4 regions of the Polaromonas sp. CG_23.6 genome follow, and region 4 is predicted to be linked to each of the others. Evidence: predicted binding sites of a transcription regulator. Region 4 holds the regulator's gene; each other region holds the start of a gene.
What was found. The regulator sigma-54, encoded in region 4, starts transcription at its own class of promoters, with help from an activator protein. The targets are predictions, from matches to a motif close to TGGCANGNAANCTGCTTT.
Positions count from the first base shown of each region.

Region 1 (7,355 bases), 510 kb from region 4:
TTTTTCAGCCCATGCACGCCCCAGAGGCAGGCAAAACCGGCGATAAAACCAATCACCAGACCACCGCCGATGCCGACGTTGCCGGCGGCAGGGGTGATGGCCACGAGGCCGGCCACGGCACCGGAGGCAGCGCCCAGCATCGACGCCTTGCCGCGCATCAGCGCTTCACCGAGGCACCAGGCCAGCACCGCAGCAGCGGTGGCGCCCAGGGTGTTGATGAAGGCCAGGGCGGCAAAGCCATTGGCTTCCAGCGCCGAGCCGGCGTTGAAACCGAACCAGCCCACCCACAGCAGCGAAGCACCGACCATGGTCAATGTCAGGCTGTGCGGTGCCATGGCTTCCTTGCCGTAGCCAATTCGTTTGCCCACCATGAAGGCGCCGACCAGACCGGCCACGGCCGCATTGATGTGCACCACGGTGCCGCCGGCAAAGTCCAGCGCGCCCGACTGCCAGATATAGCCGGCCTTGCTGGTCATGGCGTCCACCACATCCGGGCTGGTGTAGGCGTCAGGGCCCATCCAGAACCAGACCATGTGGGCCATCGGCGCGTAGCTGAAGGTGAACCAGATGACCATGAACAGCAGCACGGCGGAGAACTTGATGCGCTCGGCAAAGGCACCGACGATCAGGCAGCAGGTGATGCCGGCAAAGGTGGCCTGGAAGGCGGCGAACACGATTTCAGGAATTACCACACCCTTGCTGAAGGTCGCGCCATTGGCAAAAGTGCCGGCGACGTTGTCCCAGATGCCTTTCATGAACAACCGGTCAAAGCCGCCGATGAAGGCATTGCCCTCGGTGAACGCCAGGCTGTAGCCGTAGATGAACCACAGCACGACGATCAGGGAGAACGTCACCATGACCTGCATCAGCACCGACAGCATGTTCTTGCTGCGCACCAGGCCGCCATAAAACAGCGCCAGGCCGGGCACGACCATCAGGATCACCAGAATGGTCGAGACCATCATCCAGGCGGTGTCGCCCTTGTTGGGCACCGGGGCTGCTGCGGCGGCAGGAGCCACTGCGGCAGCCGCTGGTGCAGCCATGGCAGTGGTTGTGGCGGGAGCCGCGGATACGGAGGAGGAGGCAGCAGCGGCAGGCGTTTCTGCCGGGGTTTGCGCCAGAGCGAAAGCGCCGGTGCCGAGCAAGCTCAGTCCGAGTAGCAGGGAAGCAATCAATTTTTTCATGGCAATGGTTCTCTTTTATTTCAGGAGGGAGACGTTAGAGTGCGTCATTGCCGGTTTCGCCGGTACGGATGCGCACGACCTGCTCAAGGTCGTACACGAAAACCTTGCCATCGCCGATCTTGCCGGTGCGCGCCGAGGTCTCTATGGCTTCGATCACGCGTTCCACCAGATCCTCGGACACGGCTGCCTCGATCTTCACCTTGGGCAGGAAATCGACAACATACTCGGCGCCCCGGTACAGCTCGGTATGGCCCTTCTGACGGCCAAAGCCCTTGACTTCGGTCACGGTGATGCCTTGCACACCCATGCCTGAGAGGGCTTCGCGCACCTCGTCCAATTTGAACGGTTTGATGATGGCAGTGACAAGTTTCATTTCAGTTTTCCTCCAGGATGAATAACGGGGCGGCAACAGATCCCGCCGCTCTACAAGGTTTTTGTAAGCATCACGACCAGCGTGTTTTTATTGATGGAGCGGCCGCTGGTGTCCACCACGGCAGGATAGACATAGCTCGACTTCTTGTCCGCGCCCACCAGCGCGCCCGACAAGGCCAGGCCATTGCCCAGGTCATAGCTGGCGCCCACGCTGTAGTCCATGTAGTCAGGCAGGCTGGCCGAATTCACGCCGCTCTTGAAGTTGGTAAAGCCCAGGGAAGCCTTCAGGGTGACTTTGGGCAGGAGTTCCTGGGCATAGGCCAGGTTGAAATAGCCGGTCCCGCGTCCATCGCCGATCAGGAATTCCTTGCCAATGCCGAAATAGCCCTTGGAAACCGTATGCGAATACTTGGCACTGACCGGTCCGTAACCGGCCCCCAGGTAAACCTCGGTCGTGTTGGCGCCGCTGGCGCCGGGGTAGAGATAGGTCAGGGCGCCGACATCCATGGCCAGCGGCCCGGCATTGAATTTATAACCGCCGTAAATATCGATTTCAATGTGGTTGCTCGGGTTTGACGGCAGGTACTTGGTCCAGTTCACCGTCGAGTTCCAGTTGCCAAGGTAAAAACCGCTGTCAAATGCGTAATCCACACCGCCTTGCAGGGCAGGCTTGAAAGCCTTGGTCTTCGACTGATCCTGGTCCTGTCCCCGGAATTTGTAGTTGCTGGCCAGCGCGAGGTTGAATGACAACGGCGATGCAGCAGGCTCGGTAGGTGCGGCGCTTTGGGCAAAGGCGGCGCCGGACAGCATCAAAGACATGCAACAAGCCAGGGGAACAGTGATTGGATTCATGACAACTCCGGGATTTTTAAAAAATGGATGAATTGCTTTAGCAGGGACCGTGCCAGCTACTTTTTTCCTCGCCTGCAAGCACTTGGCCGATTGCAACCGCTACCGGTTACGCTAGAGGATTACAAGATGTTACGCACCGTTTTGATGCGTCCAATGCGCACAACTTTGATGCATAAATAAGAAAGCAACCGAATGAGCCTGTCTTTAGTGCACAGCCGTGCCTTGTTGGGACTTGAAGCGCGTCCGGTGTGCGTTGAAGTGCACCTGGCCAACGGCCTGCCGAGTTTCACACTGGTCGGACTGGCCGATACCGAGGTCAAGGAGGCGCGCGAGCGGGTGCGCTCGGCCATCCAGAATGCCGGGCTGGAGTTTCCGGGCAACAAGCGCATCACGGTGAACCTGGCGCCCGCCGACCTGCCCAAGGACTCGGGCCGGTTCGATTTGCCGATTGCACTCGGCATATTGGCTGCCAGCGGCCAGATCGATGCGCGCAAGCTGGCGGGCTATGAGTTTGCCGGTGAGCTGTCGCTGGGCGGTGATCTGCGGCCGGTACGCGGCTCCCTGGCCATGAGTCTGGCGATTGCCCGGCCGCCGCACGGCGCGCCGCAACCCCTGCCCCGGCTGGTGCTGCCAGAAGGCAGCGCGCAGGAAGCCGCGCTGGTGCCGCAGGCCGAGGTCTACCGCGCGCAGCATCTGCTTGACGTGGTCAGGCAGTTCTTGCCGGGCGATGCCGTTCCCGAAGCAAGCGACGGCTGGACGCGCGCAGCTTCAAGCGCGCCTTCGCGGCAGCCCGCCTATCCCGACCTGGCCGATGTCAAGGGACAGGCCGCCGCCCGCCGGGCACTGGAAATCGCGGCGGCCGGCGGACACAGCATCTTGATGGTGGGCGCGCCGGGTTCGGGTAAGTCCATGCTGGCGCAGCGCTTTGCCGGCCTGCTGCCCGCCATGACCACCGACGAAGCGCTGGAAACCGCCGCTGTCGCCTCGCTGGGCGGGCGCTTCACGCTGGACCACTGGGCCGTGCGGCCGACCTGCGCGCCGCACCACACGGCCAGCGCGGTGGCGCTGGTGGGCGGCGGCTCGCCACCGCGCCCGGGTGAAATCTCGCTGGCGCACCGGGGCGTGCTGTTCCTTGACGAACTTCCGGAGTTTCCCCGTGCCGCGCTCGAGGCACTGCGCGAACCCCTGGAGTCGGGCCACATCACGATTTCGCGTGCTGCGCAGCGCGCGGAATTCCCGGCGCGCTTTCAACTGATTGCCGCGATGAACCCCTGCCCCTGCGGCTACCTGGGCTCCAGCCTGCGCGCCTGCCGCTGCTCGCCCGAAGGCATTGCACGCTACCAGGGCAAGCTCAGCGGACCGCTGCTTGACCGGATCGACCTGCATGTGGAGGTCGGCAGCCTTACCGCCGATGAACTGGTGAACGCGCCGCCGGGCGAATTCACCGAGGCCGTGCGCAGTCGGGTGGTCAAGGCCCGGGACCGCGCAATGGACCGGCAGGGCAGCGCCAACCAGGCGCTCGAAGGCCAGGCCATCGACGTCCAGTGCCAGCTGGACCCGGCTGCTGCCAGGTTCCTCAATGTGGCAGCAACGCGGCTGGGCTGGTCGGGCCGGGGCATTCACCGCTGCCTGAAGGTGGCGCGCACCATTGCCGACCTGGCCAGTGCCAAAACAGTGCAGGTCACGCATGTCGCCGAGGCGGTGCAATATCGACGCGTCCTGAAGGCAGCGCACTGAAGCACAAGGCTCCAGGATCAGGAATCCCGGCTTTTAGTCAAGTTTGAAGCATGATCAAAACTCATCAATGGAGTTATTTTTAGTAATTTAAGCAAGAAAATAAAATTTATTTTCTTGCTTGCAAACACTCTCAAAAAAACGCCTCTCTTGCTGAAATCACTTTTTCAGGGACAACACCGCAGCGGTTTTCCGGAGCCCGGGTTACCCATCAACACAAAAGCTTGCCGGCAATCAGTGTTTACAAAAAAATCTTCTTTTGCTACTATTTTTATAGCTAACAAGCCAATGCTTTATTGCGCAAAAGGCAATACTTAGCAAAAAAATAATTGTTCAGGCCTGTCTTTTTTTGTTATGAAAATATTACGCAGCTGCGGTTGTCGTAAGGACCGAGGCTATTTGAAATGGTTGTGAACGCAATGTAGCTTCCCTACAATTAATTTCTAATTGAGAGGAAACTTTGAGCATTGATGAAGCTGGCGGTATCCATATCTGGACAGCGCGCCCCAAGGATATTGAGCCGGCTCAATGGCCACAATTGACTGCGTGGCTTGGTGCACCGGAGCTTCTTTGTGCAGCAAAATTTCGGCACGATGAAGATCGCCGCGCCTACATCCTGGCGCATGCATTGCGGTGCCTGGCCGTGGCGACCCTATTGGGCGTGCCGTCCATGTCCCTTGCATTTTCCAGCGAAGCCAGCGGAAAACCTCTCCTGACAGTTCCGCCAGACCAGGCCATCTACTTCAGCCATACCTACGGCCGCACACTGGTGGTGTGTGCCGTCACGCGCATCGGCGAGGTCGGTATTGATGCCGAACCCCTCCAACAGGGCAACGCCGACATGGCGCTGCTGCGCGGCCTGATAGCGCTGCCCGATGCGCAGCAACGCCAGGCGGCGCCGGGGAGCGACAGCACGCAGCAGTTTTTCTTCTACTGGACGCTGCTTGAGGCGTACTGGAAATCCAAGGGAAGGGGACTGTCGTTTGACCATCCAGCGCTGCATTGCCAGCCAACACCCCAAGGCTGGTTTGAGGTTTCCACATCGCAGGCAGGCCTTGGCGGGCACGGCTGCCGCGGCGAACGCACATGGGCCATGGCAGTACAGGGGCCTTCCGACTGCGTGATCATGCTGGCCGTGACAGCAAGCCTTGCCCATGCAGCAAACAATGCGCTCCGACTGGTCCACCACACACCGGTCTTTGAACCGGTCCTTGCGACGCAGCACGGCCGCCTTCAAAAGCCGCGCCCGTTGCACCGGCTTTACCCGCCTGACGCGCCAGCCAGCGCTGCATCAAGCATGCAAGCGGCCACCTGCGTCAGCGCATGAAAGGAATGAGTATGAAAAGCCATCGGGCCAGCGCCCTGTTTGCAGGCCATGAAAGCCTGCTGATTCACTGTGCCGAGGCTTGGCTCAATGCCGGTCATGCGGTGCATGCCGTCGTCAGCACCGAGCCAGCCATCGTTCAGTGGGCGCGCACGCGCGGGGTTTCGGCCTTTGCCGATGAGGCGTCGCTGATGCAGCAGTCGGGGCAGACGTTCGATTACCTTTTTTGCCTGGACAAGCCGTGCAACGTATCGCGCGATTTGATGGCGCAGGCGCAAGCACTGGCCATCACGTTTCACGACGCACCACTGCCGCAGCACGCGGGCTGGCATGCGCCGGCGTGGGCGCTGATGGCGCAGGAAAGGTCGTATGGCGTTACCTGGCACGAAATGACGCCTCTGGGCGAAGGCCGCATCGTGCGCCAGGCACACTTTGCCATTCCGCCGGGCGAAACGACACTGGGCTTGCAGGCGCGCTGCTACGAAGCGGGCCTGCAAAGCTTTGAAGCCCTGGCCGATGCGATTGGACGCAACGACCTTGTCTTGGGCGAAGCATTGCCCGCCAGCCCTTGCGTTGACCGCCAGCAGCGTCCGCCCACACTGGGCACGCTTGATTTTTCACGCCCGGCCGCAGAACTGGCGGCGCTCGTCGCCGCGCTCGACTTTGGCCCTCACCCCCATTTCTCCAACCCGGTGGCCCGCGCCAAGCTTTACTTGGGCGATAAAACACTGCTGATAAACACGGCGTGCGCCCTGCCCGTCGCCGAGTCCTCCGGCGCGGCACCCGGCACGGTGCTGCAGGCCGATGCAGACAGCGTTCGGGTGGCCACGGCAAACGGCGACATCGTGCTGTGCGGGTTCACTGCGCCCTGGGGCACTGCACCTGGCCACGGCCTGCTGTCAGGCATGGCGCTGCCCTTGCTCGACAGCGTGACATGCGCCAAGCTGGCCGCCTGCGCCCCTGAAATTGGCCAGGGTGAACACTTCTGGCAACAGGCCTTGCGCACGCTGGCGCCCGTGGAACTGCCTTATCCGCAAAAAACAGGCGTGCTGCAGTTCGCTTCAGTGCCATTGCGGCAACTGGCGCGCGTGCCCCTTGCACTGCCAGCGCGCGGCGCGGCAACAGTGGCCGGTTTTTTCGGCTGGCTATCAGCCCTGACCGCGCAGCAGCGCATTTCCATGCTGTACGGTGACAGCACGCTGCAAGCCAGCGCCCAGGGGCTGGAATACTGGCTGTCGCCCTGGGTACCGCTGACGCTGGACACCGCGCCCGATCGGTCGGCACAGCAAGTCGCAGAACACGCGCAGGCACAGATTGACCAGATGCACCGGGCCGGTGCCTGCCCGCGCGACCTGCCGGCGCGGCTTGGCGGCACGCCGGAGGCCGGCGAACGCTGGAGCAAACTGGGAATCAGTCTGGAAGGCGCTGCCGTGCCGCCCGGGGCCGAACTGATCCTAATGAGCGAAGCGTCCGGTCAGCAGCTCGAACTCGTCGGCGACACGGCTGTTTTTTCAAGCGAAACCCTGGAAGCGATGGCCAGCCATCTGGCGGTTTACCTTCAGGCGTTTGAAGGTGCCGACCCGATCGCGGCGATTGCCCTGACACCTGACGTTGATACGGCTTCACTGGCGCACCTGAACGCGACCGCCACACCGTATGACACTGCATTGGGCATTCACGAAGCCATTGCCGCACAGGTGGCCCGCACGCCGCTCAGCACCGCCGTGTCCTTCCGGGGCCAGACCCTGAGCTACGACGCACTCCACGCGCAGGCCAGCGCGCTGGCAGAACGCCTGCGGCTGAGCGGTGTGCGCCCGGGCGACGTCATCGGCCTGTGCCTGGATCGCGGCCCTGACATGGTCGTTGGCATGCTAGCCATCCTGCAGACC
Region 1 is NZ_JARXUY010000001.1:392,456-399,810, forward strand. Features, by position in the region: gene amt (ammonium transporter) at 1-1,184, opposite strand, end outside; gene glnK (P-II family nitrogen regulator) at 1,219-1,557, opposite strand; gene H4V98_RS02005 (TorF family putative porin) at 1,608-2,375, opposite strand; gene H4V98_RS02010 (YifB family Mg chelatase-like AAA ATPase) at 2,601-4,145, shown strand; gene H4V98_RS02015 (4'-phosphopantetheinyl transferase superfamily protein) at 4,813-5,469, shown strand; gene H4V98_RS02020 (amino acid adenylation domain-containing protein) at 5,481-7,355, shown strand, end outside.
Region 1: a site for sigma-54 is predicted at 2,446-2,463, ahead of H4V98_RS02005 (TorF family putative porin). Genes of this name have one in related genera too.

Region 2 (7,355 bases), 1.2 Mb from region 4:
CGGCGATGGGCGCGCACGCCTTTCGCGCCTTCGGCGACAAGCGACACCTGTTGGTCAGCAACCGGGTGGCCAACACCATCAGCATGATCGATTTGCAAACGCTCGAAGTGGTGAACAGCTTTCCGGCACCTGGCGGCCCCGACTGCATGGACGTGAGCCGTGACTTGAGCCAGATCATCGTCACCTCGCGCTGGATTCGCAAACTCACTTTCATCGACGTGGCCAGCCGCAAGGTGGTGCGTCAAATCAACGTTGGCAGGAGTCCGCATGGCGTCTGGACGCTCGATCATTCGCCAAGGTAGGTGGCCCCCACGGTCGCTCACATCGTGTAGCTCCCTGCCCCCCGAGGGGGCCACTTTGCCTGCGGCCCGGCAAAGCCGGTTCCGCGGCCCTGGCTGGTGGAAGCGGGCCACTTTTCACGACGCCTGGCTGATCGCTGCGCCTGCGGCCCGGCCAAGCCAGTTCCGCCGCCATGGCTTGGGTATGCGGCTTGTTCAATTGCTATTTGCTATGTTTTCAATAGCTAATTACGCTTATGCAGAAAGCGCGAACAGCCAATTAGATTTAAAAAACTCGGATGAGCGGCCTTCTTGCAAGCCGGTCTACCTGACGCTGGACACCGGCCACATGGAAGTGGCGCCGCTGATTGCCGACGTGTTGAAACGCCATCAGGTCAGGGCCACTTTCTTTGCCGCCAACGAGCGCACCAAGACCGGCGATGGCAGCCTGGGAGCGTACTGGGCGCCCTGGTGGAAAGCGCGGGCGGCGGAGGGCCACGAGTTCGCCTCGCACACGTTCGACCACACCTACTGGCGGGCCGACGTGCCGGGCGCCTCGGGCGCGCCGACGCAGTTCAGAGTACGCCCTTCGGCGGGGCCATCCGAGGGCAATACATTCACCTGGACAGCCAGGCAATATTGCGAGGAAATAAGCCGCTCCAGCGCGCGCCTGCAGGACATCACTGGCAAGAAGCCTTTGCCGCTGTTCCGCGCACCTGGCGGCAAAACCTCTGGGCCGCTTCTGGCAGCGGCGCGGTCGTGCGGCTTCGCGCATGTGGACTGGTCTCCGGCCGGCTTTCTGGGGGACGAGTTGCCCAGCGAAAAATACCCCAACGCCGCGCTGCTGAACAAGGCGCTGAAGGATGTCCGTTCGGGCGACGTGCTGTTGGCGCACCTGGGCATCTGGTCACGCCAGGACCCGTGGGCGCCCGCCGTGCTGGAGCCCTTGATCACTGGCCTGCAGGCGCAAGGCTTTTGCTTCAAGACGCTGCGCGAGCATCCGCAGTACCAGGCGTGGATTGAAACGCACTCGCCTGTTTTGACAACCCAGACGGGGAAATAACGGCGATGGACTGGTTGACTGGAATTTTCGCAAGTGTTCAGGGCTGGTTGTTCCAGACGCTGGTGCAGCCCGCACTCTTCGCGCTCGACATGGCCAGCCTGTTTGAAGACGCGTATGCAGCGACGGCCTGGTTCATGATGGGCGTCCTGCAGGTCACCGTCCTGCTGGCAGTGATCGGTCCGCTGCAGCGCTGGCGACCGGTCGAGGCCATGGACTCGCCCGCCGACCGGGCCAGTATCCGCATTGATGTGATGTACACGCTGATTCACCGGCTCGGGCTGTTCCGGCTGGCGCTTTTCTTCACGTTGGACCCGTGGTTTGATGCGGCCTTTGGCGCGCTGCGCACTGCCGGCTATGGCACCTTTCACTTGGACCAGCTGTGGCCCGGCGTGACCGACCAGCCCGTCGTGAGCCTGCTGATCTACCTGCTGGTGTTTGACTTTGTCGCCTACTGGACGCACCGTGGCCAGCATCAGCTGGACTGGTGGTGGCGGCTGCATTCGCTGCACCATTCGCAGCGGCAGATGACGATGTGGAGCGATAACCGTAACCACTTGCTCGACAGCATCCTGCTCGACACAGTAGTCGTGGTCATTGCGCAACTGATCGGCGTGGCGTCGGACCAGTTCATCCTGATCGTCGTGCTGACGCAATTGAGCGAAAGCTTTCAGCATGCCAACGTGCGGCTGTGGTTTGGCCGGATCGGTGAGCGGCTCTGGGTCAGCCCGCGCTTTCACCGGCTGCACCACAGCATCGGCCTGGGACATGAAGCCCCCACGCTCCCCACTGCGTGTGGTTCGCTGCCCCCCGGGGGGGCGCTGCGCCTGCGGCCCGGCAAAGCCGGTTCCGCGGCACCTGCTGGTGAAGACAATGCGTACGCTCCCAGACTCGGGGGGCACAATTTTGGCGTGCTCTTGCCGTGGTGGGACATGCTGTTCGGTACGGCCAATTTCGAGCATCGCTACGACCCCACCGGCGTGCGCGACCAGGTCGAGAAGCAGCGCGACTACGGCAGCGGTTTCTGGTCGCAGCAGTGGCTGGGCGTGAAGCGGTTGTTCGGGCGCGCATGAAGCTTTCATGAACACCATGCTGGATTCCTTCTGGCGGGCGGTGATGTACTGCCTGCATCCTCGCGTCATTGCGCTGTCGATCCTGCCCGTCATCATCATGGGCGTGCTGTCGCTGACGCTGGGCTACTTTTACTGGGAAGACGCATTGTTCGCGGTGCGCGCCAGCCTGGAAAGCTTCGAGCTGGTCAACGCCATGGTGCACTGGCTTGAAGGCATCGGGCTAGGCAGCCTGCGCCTGGTGCTGGCGCCGGCGCTGGTGCTGTTTCTGTCCATTCCGGTGATTGTCATCGTGACCCTGCTGCTGGTGGCGGTCTTCATGACGCCCAGCATGGTCGCACTGGTGGCAAGCCGGCGGTTTCCGCAGCTCGAGCGTAAAAAGGGCGGCTCGATGCTGGCCAGCATCGTCTGGTCGCTGGGCTCGACCTTGCTGGCCATCGTGGCGCTGGTGGCGACAGTCCCGCTGTGGCTGGTGCCGCCGCTGATTTTGATCCTGCCACCGCTGATCTGGGGCTGGCTCACTTATCGCGTGATGTCCTACGATGCCCTGGCCGACCATGCCAGCCTCGAAGAACGCGAGCAGTTGTTCCGCGAAAACCGCCTGCCCCTGCTCGGCATTGGCGTGCTCAGCGGCTACCTTGGTGCAGCGCCCAGCCTGCTCTGGGCGTCGGGTGCCATGTTCATCGCCATGGCGCCCATCGTGGTACCGCTGGCGATCTGGATTTACACCCTGGTATTTGCTTTTTCATCGCTCTGGTTTGCACATTACTGCCTGGCCGCGCTGGAACAGCTTCGCAAGAGAAATGCTACTACAGCACAGGCGCTGTCAGCACAAGCTGCTACCGAATTAATAGTTGACGAGTCGCATGCACGCAGCTTGCCACGCGCATCAGCTGGCGGCTTGCCGGATTCATCGACCCAACCCCAGGACCCTTTCGCATGACCCCTCAATTCGGACTCATCATCATTGGCGATGAAATTCTTTCAGGCAAGCGCAGCGACAAGCATTTGCCCAAAGTCATTGAACTGCTGGCCGCCAGAGGTTTGTCGCTGGCTTATGCCGAATACGTCGGCGATGACCCGGAGCGCATCACCGCAACGCTGGCGCGTGCCTTTGCCACCAGCCGCGCGACGGGCGATGTGGTGTTCTGCACCGGCGGCATCGGCGCTACGCCGGACGACCACACCCGCCAGTGCGCGGCTCGGGCGCTGGGCGTGGAACTGGCACTGCACCCCCAAGCCAAACAGCTGATCGAAGAACGCATACGTGACACCGCGAAAGAGCAGGGCGCCGCCTACGAGCCCGATCGTCATGACAACCTGCACCGCCTGAACATGGGCGTGTTCCCCCTCGGCGCCGAGATCATTCCCAATCCCTATAACAAGATTCCAGGTTTCAGCTGCTTCGTTGAGCCCCAGGATGGCGGCTTGTCCCCGGCAGGACCAACTGCATCAGCAGGCAGCGCGGAATTGGAGGCGCAGGCCAGCCAGCCCGGGCCGAAGGACCCGCTTTGCCGGAATGCATCCTCGGTGGGCAGCGAGTCACACGCAGTGGGCAAGCGTGGCGGCATCCACTTCTTTCCAGGGTTTCCCGTCATGGCATGGCCCATGCTGGAATGGGTGCTGGACCACCACTTTGCCGATCTGCATCAAACCTCGGGCGCGGTTGAAAAATCGGTCATCGTGATGGGGTCGATGGAAGCCACATTGACGCCGCTGATGCTCGCGATCGAAGCCGATCATGCCGGCGTCAAAGTGTTCAGTCTGCCCAGCGTTGACCATCCGCAATACGGCCGCCATATTGAACTTGGTGTCAAAGGTCCTGTAGAAGCGGTCAACCGTGCTTATCCCGCGTTGCTGGCAGGCCTGCACCAATTCAACCTGCAACTTGGCCCTGAATTGGTGCGTTAAGCACAATGTCGTCAAATCGATCCAGTAATTGCACACAAACGGTGCATTTTTGGTTTTTTTTCAAAACGGCTGTTTCAAAACAAGTCAATCACCATTCCATAGCGACAATAGTGTCGGCACAATAACGGGTTTAGCCAAAAATCCCGGCGTTCTCGGCTTTGGCACAAAAAGTGCATTCGAAAAAACCGAGACGAATTTTTAAACCACTACCTATCACAGGAGATTCTTGAATGGCAAAGACCGTCGCTGACGTCATGAACATGGTCAAGGAAAACGAAGTCAAGTTCGTTGACTTCCGTTTTACCGACACCCGGGGCAAACAGCACCACACCACGGTGCCCGTGTCTCATTTTGATGAGAATAAATTCACCGACGGCCATGCATTTGACGGTTCGTCCATCGCCGGCTGGAAGGGTATTGAAGCCTCGGACATGCAACTGATCCCCGATCCGAGTACGGCCAACATTGATCCGTTTTTTGAGGAAACGACGCTGATCATGACGTGCGACGTGATCGAACCGACGGACGGCAAGGCCTATGAGCGTGATCCTCGCTCCATCGCCAAGCGCGCAGAAGCCTATCTGAAGTCCACCGGCCTGGCCGACACCGCTTACTTCGGACCCGAGCCAGAATTTTTCATCTTCGACGGCGTGCGCTGGAGTACCGAGCCAAACCACAGCTTCTACGAGATCGAAGAATACGAAGCACCATGGAACACCGGCACCAAACTCGAAGGTGGCAACCGCGGGCACCGTCCCACTGTCAAAGGCGGCTACTTTCCCGTGCCTCCCGTGGACAGCACGCAGGACATGCGCGCTGAAATGTCCCTGATTCTTGAGTCGTTGGGCATTCCGGTCGAGGTGTTCCACCATGAAGTCGGCGGTGCTGGCCAAAACGAGATTGGCACGCGTTTCTCGACCCTAGTCGAGCGCGCTGACTGGACCATCCTGCAAAAGTATGTGGTGCACAACGTGGCCAATGCCTACGGCAAGACCGCCACCTTCATGCCCAAGCCCTACGCTGGCGACAACGGCTCTGGCATGCATGTGCACCAGTCGGTCTGGAAAGACGGCAAAAACCTGTTTGCTGGCGACGGCTACGCCGGCCTGAGCGACTTTGCGCTGCATTACATCGGCGGCATCATCAAGCATGCCAAAGCCCTGAATGCCATCACCAACCCCGGAACCAACAGCTACCGCCGCCTGGTGCCGCACTTCGAGGCTCCGGTCAAGCTGGCTTACTCAGCCAAGAACCGCTCGGCGTCGATCCGCATTCCCTACGTGGCCAATCCCAAGGGCCGCCGCGTCGAAGCACGCTTCCCCGATCCGCTGATGAACCCTTACCTGGGTTTTGCGGCCCTGCTGATGGCCGGCATGGATGGCGTGGAAAACAAAATCCACCCGGGCGAAGCCGCCACCAAGGACCTCTACCATCTGCCGCCAGAAGAAGACAAGCTGGTGCCTACCGTCTGCCATAGTCTGGACCAGGCGCTGGAAGAACTGGACAAGGACCGCGCATTCCTGACCAAGGGCGGTGTGTTCACCGACAGCATGCTCGATGCCTACATCGAATTGAAGATGGGCGAAGTCAACCGCACCCGCGTTGAAGTCTCCCCGGTCGAATTCGACATGTACTACTCGCTGTAAAAAGCGTCAATCCCACCTGCATCCCTGAAGCAGGCGGCCCGGTAAAAAGGATGGTTTGCGCCATCCTTTTTTCATGGCGGCATGGGTTTGACACTTGCATGATTTTGTATTCTTGACGCTTTGCAGCATACTCATTGCGTTTGCAGGCCAATGCGAGATCAGGCGCTAAGGCGCAGACAGTGCCGATGCACCGCAAGGCGAAGCAACAACCTGTCGGATTGATTTGAAATTGGAATCACAGGCAATTTCTGCATCCACCCTGCAACCAACTGCAAGCGCTTTTAGACGCTGTAATCCTTCCATGAAAATTCTCTGTTCCCTGTCCATTTTTTCCATGCTGCTAATCGGTGCAGGCCCCAACGCCTGGGCACAACAGATTTACCGCTGCGTTGGCGCCGGTGCCGGCGCGCCTGAATACATCAACAACGTCAAGGATGCGCAATCGCGCAACTGCACTGTGGTTTCCGGCGGCAATGTCACGGTGGTGCAGGGCACGCCAGTGCCGAAGGCGCCAGCGCGCGTGGCCACCACCCCTGCGCCGGCCAATTCGCGTGCGGACAGCAGCCCCGACCAGCGGGCGCGCGACAGCGATTCACGCATCATCCTGGAGTCGGAGCTCAGGAAATCTGAAGCCCGGCTGGCTGAACTGGAAAAGGAATACAAGAATGGCGAGCCCGACAAGCAAGGCATCGAGGGGCGCAACTACCAGCGTTACCTTGACCGTGTCAGTGACATGAAAGACAGCATTGCGCGCAGCCAGAGCGACATTGCCGGCCTGAAGCGCGAAATTTCCCGCTTGCCAGCGTCAAATTAAGCGGGATAGCGCCGCTTATGGATGAAAATAAGGCTTTTTGAAAAAGCCATCCATCCCCACCTTTTTGTCATCCTTCCCGGATTCGGGAACCCTGCGCTTCCAGGCCTTTGACCTGCTGGCTACCTTGGTTGCGGTGGTTCGCACCAACGGCTGCGTGGTGTTTGCCAATGCCGCGCTCGAAGACGCCCTGGGCACCTCGCGCCGCACTATCGAAGGCTCTCAGCTGCCTGAATGCTTCACCGAGCCACACATCCTCAAGCATGCGCTGGAAGGCGCCGGCAGCAATGAATTTGCCGCCCTGCGCTATGACGCCTGGCTGCGCCGCCTGAACCACGAGCCCATGCCGGTGCATGTCGTGGTGGCCCAGACCGACACACCCGGAGAAGCCATCGTGGAAATGCTGCCGCTGGAGCAGCAGGCCAAGCAGGACCGCGAAGAACGCCTGATTGACCAGGCGCAGGCCAACAAGGAGTTGATCCGCAACCTGGCGCACGAGATCAAGAACCCGCTGGGCGGCATTCGCGGCGCGGCGCAACTGTTGCAAATGGAAATCGGCAAGGACCTGACCGAATACAC
Region 2 is NZ_JARXUY010000001.1:2,061,288-2,068,642, forward strand. Features, by position in the region: gene H4V98_RS09775 (YncE family protein) at 1-302, shown strand, start outside; gene H4V98_RS09780 (polysaccharide deacetylase family protein) at 511-1,341, shown strand; gene H4V98_RS09785 (sterol desaturase family protein) at 1,347-2,411, shown strand; gene H4V98_RS09790 (EI24 domain-containing protein) at 2,419-3,351, shown strand; gene H4V98_RS09795 (molybdopterin-binding protein) at 3,348-4,319, shown strand; gene glnA (type I glutamate--ammonia ligase) at 4,550-5,965, shown strand; gene H4V98_RS09805 (hypothetical protein) at 6,267-6,779, shown strand; gene glnL (nitrogen regulation protein NR(II)) at 6,844-7,355, shown strand, end outside.
Region 2: a site for sigma-54 is predicted at 4,479-4,496, ahead of glnA (type I glutamate--ammonia ligase). Genes of this name have one in related genera too.

Region 3 (7,355 bases), 2.6 Mb from region 4:
TTGCATGCGCTCGACTGACGAATCAACATAGCGCGCCGTGCCGCCGCCGGTCATTTCCTCGCCCAGCACATTCCACGGCTCGATGGCCTGGCGCAGCTCCATCTCCACGCCCTCATACACCACGGTACCAAAGCGGGGAAACCGGAATTCGATGAACGGGTCGAACCAATGCTCTTCGAAGGCGTAGCCCGAGGCACGCAAATCCTTGACGACGTCGCGGATGTCCTGCGCCACGAAATGCGGCAGCATCCAGCGGTCATGCAGCGCAGTGCCCCAGTGAACCAGTTTGGCCTGGTAGGGCTGGCGCCAGAAACGCGCTACCAGCGCGCGCAGCAGCAGCATCTGCAACAGACTCATTCGCTCATGCGGCGGCATTTCAAAAGCGCGGAATTCGACCAGTCCAAGCCGGCCGGTCGGGCCGTCAGGGGAGTACAGCTTGTCGATGGAAAATTCCGAGCGATGGGTATTGCCGGTCAGGTCGACCAGCAGGTTGCGCAGCAGCCGGTCCACCATCCAGGGTTTGTCGCCCGGCTGCATCGTGGGCAGCACCTTGTCCATCTGCTGGAAGGCAATTGCCAGTTCATACAGATTGTCGTCGCGTGCTTCATCAACGCGCGGCGCCTGGCTGGTCGGCCCGATGAAGGTGCCCGAGAACAGGTACGACAGCGCCGGATGGTTCTGCCAGTAGGTGATCAGGCTTTTCAGCAGGTCGGGCCGGCGCAACATCGGGCTGTCTTCGGCGGTCGCGCCCCCTAACGTGGCGTGGTTGCCGCCGCCGGTGCCGGTGTGGCGGCCATCGACCATGAACTTTTCAGTGCCCAGGCGCGTCAGCCGGGCCTCTTCGTACAGCGTGGTCATGTTGTAGACCAGCTCGTTCCAACTGGCCGCCGGGTGGATGTTTACCTCGATAACACCCGGATCGGGCGTGACGCTGAGCAGCTTGATGCGCGGGTCGCGCGGCGGCGGATAGCCTTCGATCCACAGCTTGAGCTTGAGCTTGGCCGCCGTGTTCTCGACCGACGTGACCAGCGCCAGGTAGTCCTCGATGCGTTTGACCGGCGGCATGAAGACATGCAGCCGGCCACCCCGCACCTGCACGCACAGCGCGGTGTGGATGACTTCGCGTGGCTCTGGCTGCTCGTCGGCAAGCACAGGCTTCTTCACCTTGGCCGTTCCCCGTTTTTCCTTTCGGCCGGCATCGAGTGGTGTCTGCGGTGCAAAAGGATCGACGTCGAATTCAGGCTCTTTTTCGTCGGGCTGCACCCAGGGCAGTGCATTCAGCGGCAGGCGCAGCCCCAGGGGCGAGTCGCCCTCGGTCAGGTAAAGATGCTCGCGCTTGAGCGGCCAGGGTGACGTGCGCCAGGCGGTTCCCAGTGCAATGCTTGGGTCCAGGTCCCTGGGTTTGAGCGGCAGCACATAGCCCACGACCTGGCCCAGTCCGTCTTCCAGCAGGCGCGCCAGGCGTCGCCGCTGCTCGGGCGCTTTCAGGTCAGCCTGCAGTGGGTCCAGGTTGACCGGCAGGCCTTGCTCCAGCCGCGCTTGCTGCAACACATCTTCATAAGCGGGAATCTGGCTGTGGGCCGGCAAACCCAGCGCCTTGACCAACTCGGTGCTGAAAAGCTCGGCCTCTTCGCTGCCATAGCCGTCGGCTCGGGCCTCGTCCGAAAACAGCGTCGGATCAAGCCACATCGGCTGGCCGTCAATGCGCCAGTAAATGTTCAGGGCCCAGCGCGGCAGTGGCTCGCCCGGGTACCATTTTCCCTGGCCGTAATGCAGCATGCCGCCAGGCGCAAAGTGATTTTTCAGGCGATGCATGAGCTGGCCGGCCAGTTCACGCTTCTTGTCGCCATGCGCCAAGGTGTTCCATTCGGCGCCGTCCATGTCGTCAATGGACACAAAAGTCGGCTCACCGCCCTGCGTCAGGCGCACATCCTGGCGCTTCAGGTCGGCATCAACCTGCTGGCCGAGCTGGTTGATTTTTTGCCAATCTTCTTCGGTGTACGGCTTGGTGACGCGCGGGTCTTCATGAATGCGCGTGATCGTCATTTCATGGAAGAACGTCACCTCGGCCTTGTCGGTAAAGCCGGTCACCGGCGCTGCCGATGACGGCATGGCCGTGCAGGCCAGCGGAATATGGCCTTCGCTGGCCAGCATGCCCGATGTCGGGTCCAGCCCGATCCAGCCGGCGCCGGGAACATACACCTCGGTCCACGCATGCAGGTCGGTGAAATCGACTTCGGTTCCGCTCGGGCCATCCAGCGAGGCCTGGTCGGCGCGCAGCTGGATCAGGTAACCCGACACGAACCGTGCAGCCAAACCCATCTCGCGCATGATCTGCACCAGCAGCCACCCGCTGTCGCGGCAGGAGCCCGAGCGTTTTTGCAGCGTTTCTTCAGGGGTCTGAACGCCCGGCTCCATCCGCAGCAAGTAGGCAATGTCGCCCTGCAGGCGTTGGTTCACCGCCACCAGGAAGTCGTTGGTCGCCAGGTTTTTCTTCAGCAGGTCGCGCCGCGCCGCCGCCACCCAGGCCACCAGCAACTCACCGGGCTTGTCGATCTTCAGGTAGGGGCTGAGTTCGGCGGCCAGTTGAACCGGATAACTGAACGGGAAAAATTCAGCATATTTTTCGACGAAAAAATCAAACGGATTGATGACGGTCATGTCCGCCACCAAATCGACCGTGAATTCGAGCTTGTCTGATTTTTCAGGGAACACGTAGCGGCCGATGTAATTGCCGTACGGGTCTTGCTGCCAGTTGATGAAGTGGTCTTCCGGCGTGACGGTCAACGAATACGAAAGAATCGGGGTGCGCGCATGGGGCGCTGGCCGCAGGCGCACCTCATGTGGTGACAGTGCGACCAGGCGATCGTAGTGGTAGCTGGTTTTGTGGTGCAGCGCAACACGGATGGCCATGAGAGGGTGCCTTTCGATGAATAAGCGAAAACGCGGACGGGGCCGCATGACGGAAAACTGAAAAACTGTACCGGACGCACAATTCATGCCCGGATTTACAGGTTATAGCAGTGATAGCCGAAGGTTTGACGCTGATTATCGAATGCACCCGCATTGACTAACGGGCCAGGGTTAAAGCCATTTCGTTATACACAAGTCCCCTGAGCCTGAAGCTCGCGTGAGAACCTGATGCCGGCGGCAAAGTCCAGAATGCGCTGCATGCCCAACCAGATGGTTTTCACGCCCGGCTCACCATCACCCGTGCGCGCTAGAAAGCCACCGAGTCTGGCAACCAAGCGCACCACCTCGTTGAGCGTGGGCGGCTTGCTTGGCAGCTTCTGCTTGTTCAGGATGTAGGCTGCTTTCCACTCATCGGGCTCGAACATCAACTGGGCATCCAGGTCCGGGCAACTTCGCCCCAGCCGCATCAGCCGGGCGATACGCCAGGCCACCACCATGTACAGCACCAGCGCGCGCTCAATCTTCTCGATGCTTCCCAGTTGCAGCGCCTCGATGCGGCAGCCGTTCTTCAGGACATGAAAGAACATCTCGATTTCCCAGCGGGCCCGGTACCAGTCAATCATGCGCGCGGCCTGCTCCAGGCTCTGCACCGGTAGATTGGTCAGCAGCCGCCACTCGACAGGCTTGTCGCCTGCGGCAGGCTGCATTTCCTTGGCCACGATGCAACTGGCCTGCACAAAGTGGCCTTTGCCATCGGGCAGTTCGAGCATTTGCGCCCACACCTGCTGGACCACTTCACGGGCGCGCTGGCCCTTGCGCGAGGCCATTACAAAGCGTATTTCGCCCAGAGGCTCGCTTTGTAACACAGAGATCCAGAGTTTGTCGCCGCTGGACATGGTGCGGTTGTGTTGGGAGCGCAGCAGCCAGTCCACAGGCGTGCCCAGCGCGCACGCGCGCCGCATCAACTCCATGATGTCGGCCTCGCGGTCAGCCAGGTACACCAACCGGGTGCCGGACAACTCGGCGGCCATTTCGGCCAGCCGCTCGTAACCTTCCACCCAGCGCACACTCTCCTTGATGCCGGGGCGGCTGCCGTCCTTGTTTTTGGGTTCGCGTGCCCACATCCACGCGTCGAGCACGCCCAGCGGTTCGCGCGAAGTCGACACGGCGTAGGTCGGATGCGCGTACATGCCGCGCTGCGCTTCATAGCTCAGCGGCCCCAGGCCGCTGGCCTCCTGCCCGTTGAAGTCCAGCTCGGTCGTGTCCTGAATGCACAGCACCACCTCGTGCCCGGCCATGCGCGTCTTGGCGCAGTCCGTGTGCGCGCCCAAAATCGCACGCCAATCGACTTCCTCGTTGCCGAAGAACCGGTACGCCGCCATGGTGTCGGCCCAGTCCCCGCAGGCTTGCGGCACGCTCGCCATGGGCTGGGCGCTCAAGCGCTCCACCAGCCGGATGGCCCGCTTGTTGCGCCGCTCATCGCCCAAGTCTATCGTCTCAAATTCAGTGCCTGCCCAGCCCATCGTTTTCCTTCAAATCTTTCTTGAGGAGAATTTTGCCGGAGTTGTGTATAACGAAATGGGTTAAAGCGCATAGCCCGTCCTTGCCCCTGGCCATTGGTCGAGGGACCCATCAGGCTGCTGAAGGCCGACCCATCATGGCCTGGATTGGATAGATGAAGCGATGAATGGCTATTTGGCGGGCTGCATGTCCGTCACCACGAGCGCACCACCGGATTTTTCAGCCTTGAAGCGAACCTTGTCGCCGACCTTCGCTTTTTCCAGCAGGGCCGCGTCCTTGACCTGAAACACCATGGTCATTCCAGGCATGTCCAGGTTCTTGATCTCACCGTGCTTGAGGGTGATTTTCTTGTTGTCCATGTCCACTTTTCGGATTTCGCCTTCAGCCATCTCGGCTGAAGCGGCCATGGGCATTTCTTTTTTCGCATCGTCCTTGATCATGGGTGCGCTGCCATGCGAGCTTGCATAGGCCGCTGAAGCGCTGGCCAGGACGGCGGTCAGGATCAGCACAGATTTGAGGGATTTTGAGTTCATGGTGTTTTCTTTCAGGATTTAACAGAAGATCGGGAAGGGTAGGATTGGTAAATGCGCGAACTGCCATCGTTCAACACCAGCAGCACGTCGTAGGCATCCCGGGTGTTGCCCATTTCCATACCCGGTGAGCCCATCGGCATGCCGGGCACGGCCAGGCCAAGCGCCTTGGGTTGCTCGCGCAGCAAGCGGCGCAGTTCTTTCGCCGGAACATGGCCCTCCACCACATAGTTGCCCAGACGCGCAGTGTGGCAAGAAGCAAATTTGGCATCCAAGCCAAATTGTTGACGAAAGGGCGCCGTGTCTTCGACGTCATGGGTTGTCATTTCAAAGCCGCTCTTGCGCAGATGCGCCACCCATTCATGGCAGCAGCCACAGCTTGGCGTTTTCCAGACGCTGATGGGGCTGGCGCTGCTGGCTGCCAGCGCACCCAAAGGCTGCACGACGACGGCAGGGCCCAGCAGTGCCAACGGCAGCTTCAATGCGAAGCGACGAGAAACGGAATTAATGTGCATGCTCGCCATGGCTCTGACCTTTGGCTTTCACGTTGGCGCCTGCCACATTGACCACCCCCTTCATGCCGGCGTCAAAGTGGCCAGGCTGCAGGCAGGCAAAGTCCACCTTGCCAGCCTTGGTGAAATGCCAGATGATTTCGCCGCTCTTGCCGGGCGCGACCGTCACCATGTTTTCGTCGGCATGCTCCATTTCGGGGTTTTTCTTCATCACCTCATAGTGTTCCTTGAGTTCCTTTTGGGTTCCCAGCACCATTTCGTGCTTGACCTGGCCGGAATTCTTGGCAACAAAGCGGATGGTTTCACCCTGCTTGACGGCGATTTTTGAGGTGTGAAAGCGCATGTCGTCGGTCATGTCGACGTTGACGGTGCGTGTCACGTTGGCGGCAACGCCGGGTTTGCCGATCTCCTCGACGCTGCCGTGGCCCCCGGCGTGGTTGCCTGCGGCCATTGCCGTCATGGCCAAAAAGATGCCGGGGATGGCGATCAGTAGGTTGCGTGATTTCATGAAATACCTTTCAAGCGTGGGAATGGAAAAAAATGTAGTGGTCGGGCCAGCGCCAGTTTGCAAGCAGACGACAGGCCTGAAAATTTGTTAAAAAAAGGCTGTAGCGCAGGTGTATATTGTGCTGACAGCTACTATTTTGATAGTAATTCGGTTTTGCACAAGATGCCTTCTTCGATGGATGGAATGCTGATCGTCAATGATTCATACCGCCCATACCGCCCATACCGCGCATCACGGGCTTGCGAACCTGAACTTCAACTTCTTTCATCGGCATGTTCTGCGCTTTCATGGTCTGGCCGCCCTCGGCGGCAAAGCGCGCCGGATTCGGCAGTGCGCCGGTCCATTCATACGCCACACTGCCGGCCGGATGCTTGTACCAGCCCGGGTCTTTGTAGTCGCCGGCTTTTTGGCCCTTGCGCACCTTGACAATGCTGAACATGCCGCCCATCTCGACCGAGCCGAAGGGGCCCGCGCCGGTCATCATCCGTTCGGTGTTGTCCGGCAAAGGCATTTCCATCTCGGCCATGTCGGCCATGCCGCGCTCGCCCATCACCATATAGTCGGGAATGACGTTGGTGATGTCTTTTACGACTTTGCGATGGTCCACGCCAATCAGCGTCGGCACGTCGTGGCCCATCGCGTTCATGGTGTGGTGGCTCTTGTGGCAATGAAAGGCCCAGTCGCCTTCTTCGTTGGCCACAAACTCGATCTGGCGCATCTGCCCCACCGCCACATCGGCGGTGACTTCGGGCCAGCGGCTTGCCTTGGGCGTCGGTCCGCCGTCGGTGCCAGTCACGGTAAATTCATGCCCGTGAATGTGTATCGGGTGGTTCGTCATGGTCAGGTTGCCCATGCGGATGCGCACTTTGTCGTTCTTGGCCACCACCAGCGGATCGATGCCCGGAAAGATCCGGCTGTTCCAACTCCACAGGTTGAAGTCGAGCATCGTCATGATCTTGGGCGTGTAGGCGCCCGGGTCAATGTCGTAGGCGTTGAGCAGGAACACGAAGTCGCGATCCACCTCGTCGATCAAGGGATGCGCGGCCTTGGGGTGCGTGATCCAGAAACCCATCATGCCCATCGCCATCTGCGTCATCTCGTCGGCATGTGGGTGGTACATGAAGGTACCCGGGCGGCGCGCCACAAACTCGTAAACGAAGGTCTTGCCAACCGGAATGGCCTTTTGGTTCAAGCCCGTCACGCCATCCATGCCGTTGGGCAGGCGCTGGCCGTGCCAGTGCACGCTGGTGTGCTCGGGCAGCTTGTTGGTGACAAAGATGCGCACCCGGTCGCCCTCGACCACTTCAATCGTGGGCCCGGGCGACTGGCCGTTGTAGCCCCACAGGTGCGCCTTGAAGCCGGGCGACATCT
Region 3 is NZ_JARXUY010000001.1:3,509,235-3,516,589, reverse strand. Features, by position in the region: gene H4V98_RS16665 (transglutaminase family protein) at 1-2,913, opposite strand, end outside; gene H4V98_RS16660 (IS4 family transposase) at 3,099-4,436, opposite strand; gene H4V98_RS16655 (copper-binding protein) at 4,605-4,967, opposite strand; gene H4V98_RS16650 (DUF411 domain-containing protein) at 4,979-5,479, opposite strand; gene H4V98_RS16645 (cupredoxin family protein) at 5,469-5,984, opposite strand; gene H4V98_RS16640 (copper oxidase) at 6,178-7,355, opposite strand, start outside.
Region 3: a site for sigma-54 is predicted at 2,987-3,004, ahead of H4V98_RS16665 (transglutaminase family protein). Genes of this name have one in related genera too.

Region 4 (7,355 bases):
GGCAAGACCTACGAGCAAGATGGCGCGCTCTGGCTCAAGTCCACCGACTACGGCGACGACAAGGACCGGGTCATGAAAAAGACCGACGGCACGTTCACCTACTTCGTGCCCGACGTGGCCTACCACCTGGCCAAATGGGAGCGCGGCTACAGCAAAGCAGTCAACATCCAGGGCATGGACCACCACGGCACCATCGCCCGGGTGCGTGCCGGCCTGCAGGCGGCCAACGCCGGCATTCCGCAGGGCTACCCCGACTACGTGCTGCACACCATGGTGCGCGTCGTGCGCAACGGCGAAGAGGTCAAGATCTCCAAGCGCGCCGGCAGCTACGTCACATTGCGCGACCTGATCGAGTGGACCAGTGCCGACGCGGTGCGCTTCTTTTTGCTCAGCCGCAAGCCTGACACCGAATACATCTTCGACATCGACCTGGCCCTGGCCAAGAACAACGAAAACCCGGTGTACTACGTGCAGTACGCGCATGCGCGCATCTGCTCGGTGCTGACCGCCTGGGGCGGCGACGAGGCCAGCCTGGCACAGGTCGATTTGTCGCCCCTGACCAGCCCGCAGGCCCAGGCGCTGATGCTGCTGCTGGCCAAATACCCCGACATGCTCAGCCATGCCGCCGACGGCTTTGCGCCGCACGACGTGGCGTTCTATCTGCGCGAACTGGCCGCCTGCTACCACAGCTACTACGACGCCGAACGGATTCTGGTCGACGACGAAGCCGTCAGGCTGGCACGCTTGGCACTGGTAGCGGCCACCGCGCAGGTGTTGCACAATGGCCTCGCAGTGCTGGGCGTCAGTGCCCCGCGCAAGATGTAATCGACTTGAAAACTTCACTCTTTAAAAGGCATCCAGCTCATATGCAAGTTACGGTCAAGTCGCGGGAATACGGTATGAAAAAGCAACGTGGTGGAACCCTGCTGGGTCTGGTGATCGGCGCGTTGGTCGGCCTGGGCATCGCGCTCACAGTGGCGGTGTACGTCACCAAGGTGCCGGTGCCCTTCCTGAACAAGAGCCCGATGTACACGCCGGACAGCGACGCCGCGGAAGCCCGCAAGAACAAGGACTGGAACCCCAACGCGCCACTGGCCGGGAAGAATCCGGCGCCGTCGGCCTCGGGCGAATTAAGCCCGCCAGCCGAACCCTCCACCGCCGGCAACTTGCCGGCCCCAGTGCTGACACCGGAAGACCCCAAAAAACCCGACCGCAGCGCGAAACCGCCGAGAACCGCGACGGCACCCACGACAGCGGCGTCTGCCCCGACAGCGGTTGCCAAACCATCCCGACCCGCGTCCGCCGACCCGCTGGGTGATCTGGCAAAGTCGCGTTCCGACGCCCCGGCCTTCAGTTCGGCGACTTCCGATCCTTTCAACTATTTCATTCAGGCTGGCGCCTACCGCACCCCGGAAGACGCCGAACAGCAGCGCGCCCGGCTGCTGCTGCTCGGCATGCAGGCAAAAGTCACCGAGCGCGAACAGGCCGGTCGCACCGTGTACCGGGTGCGTGTCGGACCGTTCGACAAAAAAGACGATGCCGACCGCGTCAAGGACCGGCTGGACAACAGTTCGATCGAAACGGCACTGGTCCGGGTACAGCGTTAAGTCCTAAATCCGGCAGCGGCTGAACTTTTCGGCCGTGCTGCATCCAACACTTGTCGATATTGACATCAGGAGAAAAAATCAATGCAACGTCGCGCGTTTTCAATTTCAGCTGTCTCGCTGGCTGCGGCTACCGGTATTTCCGCCCTGCCCTCGCTGGCACAAGCCCAGGCCAAGGCCTTTCAAAGCGGTTCTGACTACCTCACACTGGACAAGCCGGCCCCTACGGAAGCGCCCGCCGGAAAAGTCGAGGTGGTCGAATTCTTCTGGTACAACTGTCCGCATTGCAACGGCTTCGAGCCGATGTTCGACGCCTGGAGCAAAAAACAGGCCAAGGATGTGGCGGTGCGCCGCGTGCCCATCGCCTTCCGGCCTGATTTCGAGCCACAGCAACGCCTGTACTACGTGCTGGAAAGTCTGGGCAAGGTCGATGAGCTGCATAAAAAGGTGTTTATGGCGATCCACGTCGACAGGCAGCCGCTCAACACGGCCGACCAGATCAGCGCCTGGGTGGACAAGCAGGGCATTCCCAAGGCGAAGTTCATGGAGCTGTACAACTCGTTCTCCGTCACCACCAAGGCACGCAAAGCCACCCAGCTGCAGGACGCCTATGCGCTGGACGGCGTTCCCGCCCTGGGCATCAATGGCCGTTATTTCACCTCTGGCACGCAGGCCAAGACGCTGGAGCGCTCGCTGCAGGTTGCCGACGCCCTGATCGCCCAGTCGCGCCAGGCACCAGCTGCCGCCGCCAAGCCCTGAAGCACCGCGCCGCCGGGCCTTTTGGGGCTTCGCACACGGCCAGGGGCAACGGCTCCAGCCGTTTTCTTGCGCCTTGCTGCGCTCCAGTAGGCGCTGCAAGGTTTTGCCAGCCCTTGCATGGCTACAATGGCAAAACCCGCAGCTGCAAGATTCGTGCCTTATGAAACGCTCCTTTTTTTCTTTCCTCCTGATGGCTTTTCTTGCCACAGGCGTGGCGCTGCCTGTTGCAGCCGAAAAGGCCGACCGCGACAAACCGATGAATGCCGAGGCCGATGCCCTGCGCTATGACGACCTCAAGCAGACCAGCGTCTTCACCGGCAATGTCATCATCACCAAGGGAACGACCATCATCCGGGGCGCACAGGTCGATGTCAGCCAGGATCCGGAAGGCTACCAGCTGGCTGTGGCCACGGCAGCGCCGGGCAAGCTGGCGTATTACCGCAAGAAGCGCGACGGCGTCGATGAATACATCGAAGGCGAAGGCGAGCGCATCGAATACGACAGCCGTGCCGATCTGGTCAAGTTCATCGGGCGCGCCGTGGTCCGCCGCTTCAAGGGGGCAACGCTGAGCGACGAAACTTCCGGTGCGCTGATCGTGTACGACAACAACACCGACGTATTCACTGTCGATGCCGGTGCGAAAAACGCCAGCGCTGCCAATCCCGGTGGACGCGTCCGCGCCATGCTGTCGCCGCGCGGCACAGTGCCTGCCACCACCGCCCCGCCGCCCAGCGGACCAGCGCCCGTTTTACGCCCCAGCACCAGGCTGGGCACCATCAAAGCCCCGAAAGCGCCCTGAACCCATGAGTGCAACGATACAAACGGCGCCTGCGCGAGACGGCGCCGTGCGCCTTGACACGCCCAGCAGCCTGGTGGCGCAGGGACTGCGAAAATCCTACGGCAGCCGGCTGGTGGTGCAGGACGTGTCGCTGTCGGTGAAAAAAGGCGAGGTTGTCGGCCTGCTGGGCCCGAATGGCGCAGGCAAGACCACGTCGTTTTACATGATCGTCGGCTTGGTGCGCGCCGACGCCGGCCAGATTTCCATCGACGGCCAGCCGGTCGAGCACATGCCGATCCACCTGCGTGCGCGCCTGGGCCTGAGCTATCTGCCGCAGGAAGCGTCGATTTTCCGCAAGCTCAGCGTGCAGGAAAATGTGCGCGCCGTTCTGGAGCTGCAGCGCGATGCCGCTGGCAAGCCGCTGAGCCGCACCGAGCTCGAGTCGCGGCTCGATGCGCTGCTCAAGGACCTGCGCGTGAGCCATCTGCGCGACTCGCCGGCCTTGTCGCTGTCCGGCGGCGAGCGACGCCGCGTCGAGATTGCCCGCGCCTTGGCCACCCAGCCGCGCTTCATCCTGCTGGACGAGCCGTTTGCCGGCATCGACCCGATTGCCGTGATCGAGATCCAGCGCATCATCGGTTTTCTCAAGTCGCGCGGCATCGGCGTGCTGATCACCGACCACAACGTGCGCGAGACACTGGGCATTTGCGACCATGCCTACATCATCAGCGACGGCCATGTGCTGGCCAACGGCACGCCGGCCGAGATCGTGAGCAACACCGAAGTGCGCAGGGTCTACCTCGGCGAACACTTCAAAATGTGAGTATGGCCCCCACGCTTGTCACTTCGTGTACTGCGCTGCCCCCCCGGGGGGCCGCCCCGCCTGCAGTCCGGAAAAGCCGGTCCTGCGGCCGGTACTGGCACGGGCGGGAAGGCCATGCCGAAGCCATGCCAGCCCCCTCAGGGGGCAGCGAACCACGCGAAGCGGGGAGCGTGGGGGCTTTATGAAACAAGGGCTGTCCCTTCGCGTTTCACAACATCTGGCGCTCACGCCGCAACTGCAACAGTCCATCAGGCTGTTGCAACTCTCGACGCTGGAGCTGAGCCAGGAAGTCGAGCAGATGCTCGATGAAAATCCTTTTCTCGAACTGGCGGACGACAGTGCGCCGCGCGAGGAATTTGGCTTGGAGCACATCGACACCCCGGTCAGCCAGGACAGCCGTGAATTTGAGTCCGCTACGGATTCAATAGCTATCAACACAGACACAGCAAGCGCCAGCACCTCAAAAGAGTCTGAAACCACGGCAGAGGCCGGCACCGAGGCGGCGCTGGAGGAAAGCTGGGACGGCGATGGCTCGGTTGAGTCCTCGCCTGACGACAGCGAATGGGGCGGCGACGCGCCGGCGCGCAAGAACAACCTGGAGGACAGCGACGCCGAAGCGTCCGACCTGACCGGCGCGCACGAGTCGCTGCAAGACCATCTGCACCGGCAGGCGCTCGGCCTGCGCTTGTCCGAACTCGACCGCGCCGCCCTGCACTTCCTGATCGAGTCGCTCAATGACGATGGCTACCTGGAAGACAGTCTGGCGTCGCTGGCGGCCGGACTGGCCAGCGACCACCCGGAGCAGGCCGAAGAACTGGCGCAGCAGTTCGCCATCGCCCTGCAGCTGCTCCAGCACATGGAGCCCGCCGGCGTCGGCGCGCGCACCCTGGCCGAATGCCTGCGGCTGCAACTGCTCGAAAGCAAGAACAGCATCGAGTCGCGCGCCGCCCTGGCGATCTGCCAGCAGCCCATGGAACTGCTGGCCAAGCGCGATGTGAAACGCCTGTCGCTGCTGTGCAAGTGCCCGGAAGAGGTCATCAAGGGTGCGATTGGCCTGATCGCCCGGCTTGACCCCAAGCCGGGCCGGCGCTTTGCCAATGTCGAACGCAACCTGATCGTTCCCGACGTGCTGGTCGTCAAGGCCGGCCGGGGCTTCAAGGTCACGCTGAACAGCGACGTCATGCCCCGGCTTCGGGTCCATGACATCTACGCCAGTGCCTTGCGCCAGCATGGCGGCAAGGGCGGCGGCCCCGCGCTGCAGCAGCGGCTGCAGGAAGCGCGCTGGTTCATCAAGAACATCCAGCAGCGGTTCGACACCATCCTGCGCGTCAGCAACGCCATCGTCGAGCGGCAGAAAAACTTCTTCATCCACGGCGAACTCGCCATGCGGCCCTTGGTGCTGCGCGAAATCGCCGACGAGCTGGGCCTGCACGAATCGACCATTTCGCGCGTCACCACCGCCAAGTACATGGGCACGCCGTTTGGCACTTTCGAGCTGAAGTATTTCTTTGGCTCCGGGCTGGGCACCGAAAGCGGCGGCAATGCGTCCAGCACAGCGGTACGCGCGCTCATCAAGCAGTTCATAGCAATCGAAAGCCCGAAAAAGCCGCTCAGCGACAGCCAGATTTCAGAAATGCTCAAGGAACAAGGCATTGAATGCGCCCGCCGCACGGTGGCCAAGTACCGAGAAGCGCTGCGCATTGCGCCAACAAATTTGCGCAAAACCCTGTAGATGTCGCCCCCACGGTCGTTCGCTTCGCGTAACTCCCTGCCCCCCGAGGGGGCCGCTGCGCCTGCGGTCTGGCGAAGCCAGTCCCGCGGCCCCTGCTGGTGGGGGATGTGGCCCCCACGGTCGTTCGCTTCGCGTAACTCCCTGCCCCCCGAGGAAGCCGCTGCGCCTGCGGTCTGGCGAAGCCAGTTCCGCAGCCCCTGCTGGTGGGGGATGTGGCCCCCACGGTCGTTCGCTTCGCGTAACTCCCTGCCCCCCGAGGGGGCCGCTGCGCCTGCGGTCTGGCGAAGCCAGTCCCGCGGCCCCTGCTGGTGGGGGATGTGGCCCTCACGGTCGTTCGCTGCGCCTGCGGTCTGTTGAAGCCAGTTCCCGGACTCCCTGTTCAAATACTTTCTATCCGTTCGCCCTGATGTAGCCAGGGGCTCTCATCCAACCCCGCTGCGGCGCCGCACGTTGCGCCCGGCAAAGTGACCTAACTTATGAACCAACTCCAACTTTTCCTTCCCTGCGCCGCTGGTGTCGAGAACCTGCTGGCCGCCGAAGTCCAGCGCATCACCGGCATCGAAGGCAAGGCCTGGCGCGCCGGCGTGCAGCTTCAGGCTTCCTGGCGCGAAGCGCTGCAGCTCAACCTGCACAGCCGGCTGGCCCAGCGCGTGCTGATCGAGCTGCAGCATGGCCAGTACCGCAGCGAGCAGGACCTGTATAACGCTGCGGCCAGCGTCGCCTGGGAAGTCTGGTTCACGCCCGCGCAGACCTTCAAGGTCGAGATCACCGCCCAGCACAGCCCGCTGCAAAGCCTGAACTTTGCCGCGCTGAAGATCAAGGACGCGATTGCCGACCGCTTCCGGCACAAGTTCAATGACGTGCGCCCGAGCGTTGACACGCGCTGGCCCGACGTGCGCGTGTATGTCCACCTGACCACCGAAACAGTGACGATCTACATCGATACTTCGGGCGAGCCACTGTTCAAGCGCGGCTGGCGCGAGGACAAGGGCGATGCGCCGCTGAAGGAAACGCTGGCCGCCGCGATGATTGCCGCCAGCGGCTGGGACGCCCAGTGCAGGCAAGGCGTGCCGCTGTACGACCCGTGCTGCGGCTCGGGCACCATCGCCATCGAGGCAGCGCAAATCGCCTGCAACATCGCGCCGGGCATCAACCGCCGCTTTGCCTTCCAGAAATACCTGCCCTTTCAGGGCCACGTTTGGGAAGGCCTGCTCGACCAGGCCGAAGCGGCGATCACCGAACCCACCGCGCCGGTGTTCGGCAGCGACGTATCTTTCCGCATGGTTGACTTTGCCGAGCGCAATGCCGAGCGCGCCGGCGTGGCCAATGCGGTGCAGTTTCGCGGTGGCGACGCGCTGCAGCGCATGCCCCCCGCACCCAGCGGTGTGATGCTGGTGAACCCGCCGTATGGCGAGCGCATCGACGTGGCGGGTGTGGCCGGCACCAGCGGCGTGCAGCAGCGCGAGCAGCGGCGTTCGCAGTTCCAGGGCCAGAGCGTCGATGAATTCGGCCAGCCGCTGGTTCGCCCCGAGCGTGACATGCGTTCAGGCCGCGACGAGCGCAACGACCGCGACAGCCGCGAGGAAAGCGGCTTCGAGCCACCGCGCGACCGCTCGGCCAATCCCGGCCGCGAGCAGGCGCAAAACGCCTGGGGCGAGG
Region 4 is NZ_JARXUY010000001.1:907,224-914,578, reverse strand. Features, by position in the region: gene argS (arginine--tRNA ligase) at 1-825, shown strand, start outside; gene H4V98_RS04335 (SPOR domain-containing protein) at 900-1,607, shown strand; gene H4V98_RS04330 (thiol:disulfide interchange protein DsbA/DsbL) at 1,689-2,363, shown strand; gene lptA (lipopolysaccharide transport periplasmic protein LptA) at 2,524-3,162, shown strand; gene lptB (LPS export ABC transporter ATP-binding protein) at 3,167-3,964, shown strand; gene H4V98_RS04315 (RNA polymerase factor sigma-54) at 4,146-5,696, shown strand; gene H4V98_RS04310 (THUMP domain-containing protein) at 6,173-7,355, shown strand, end outside.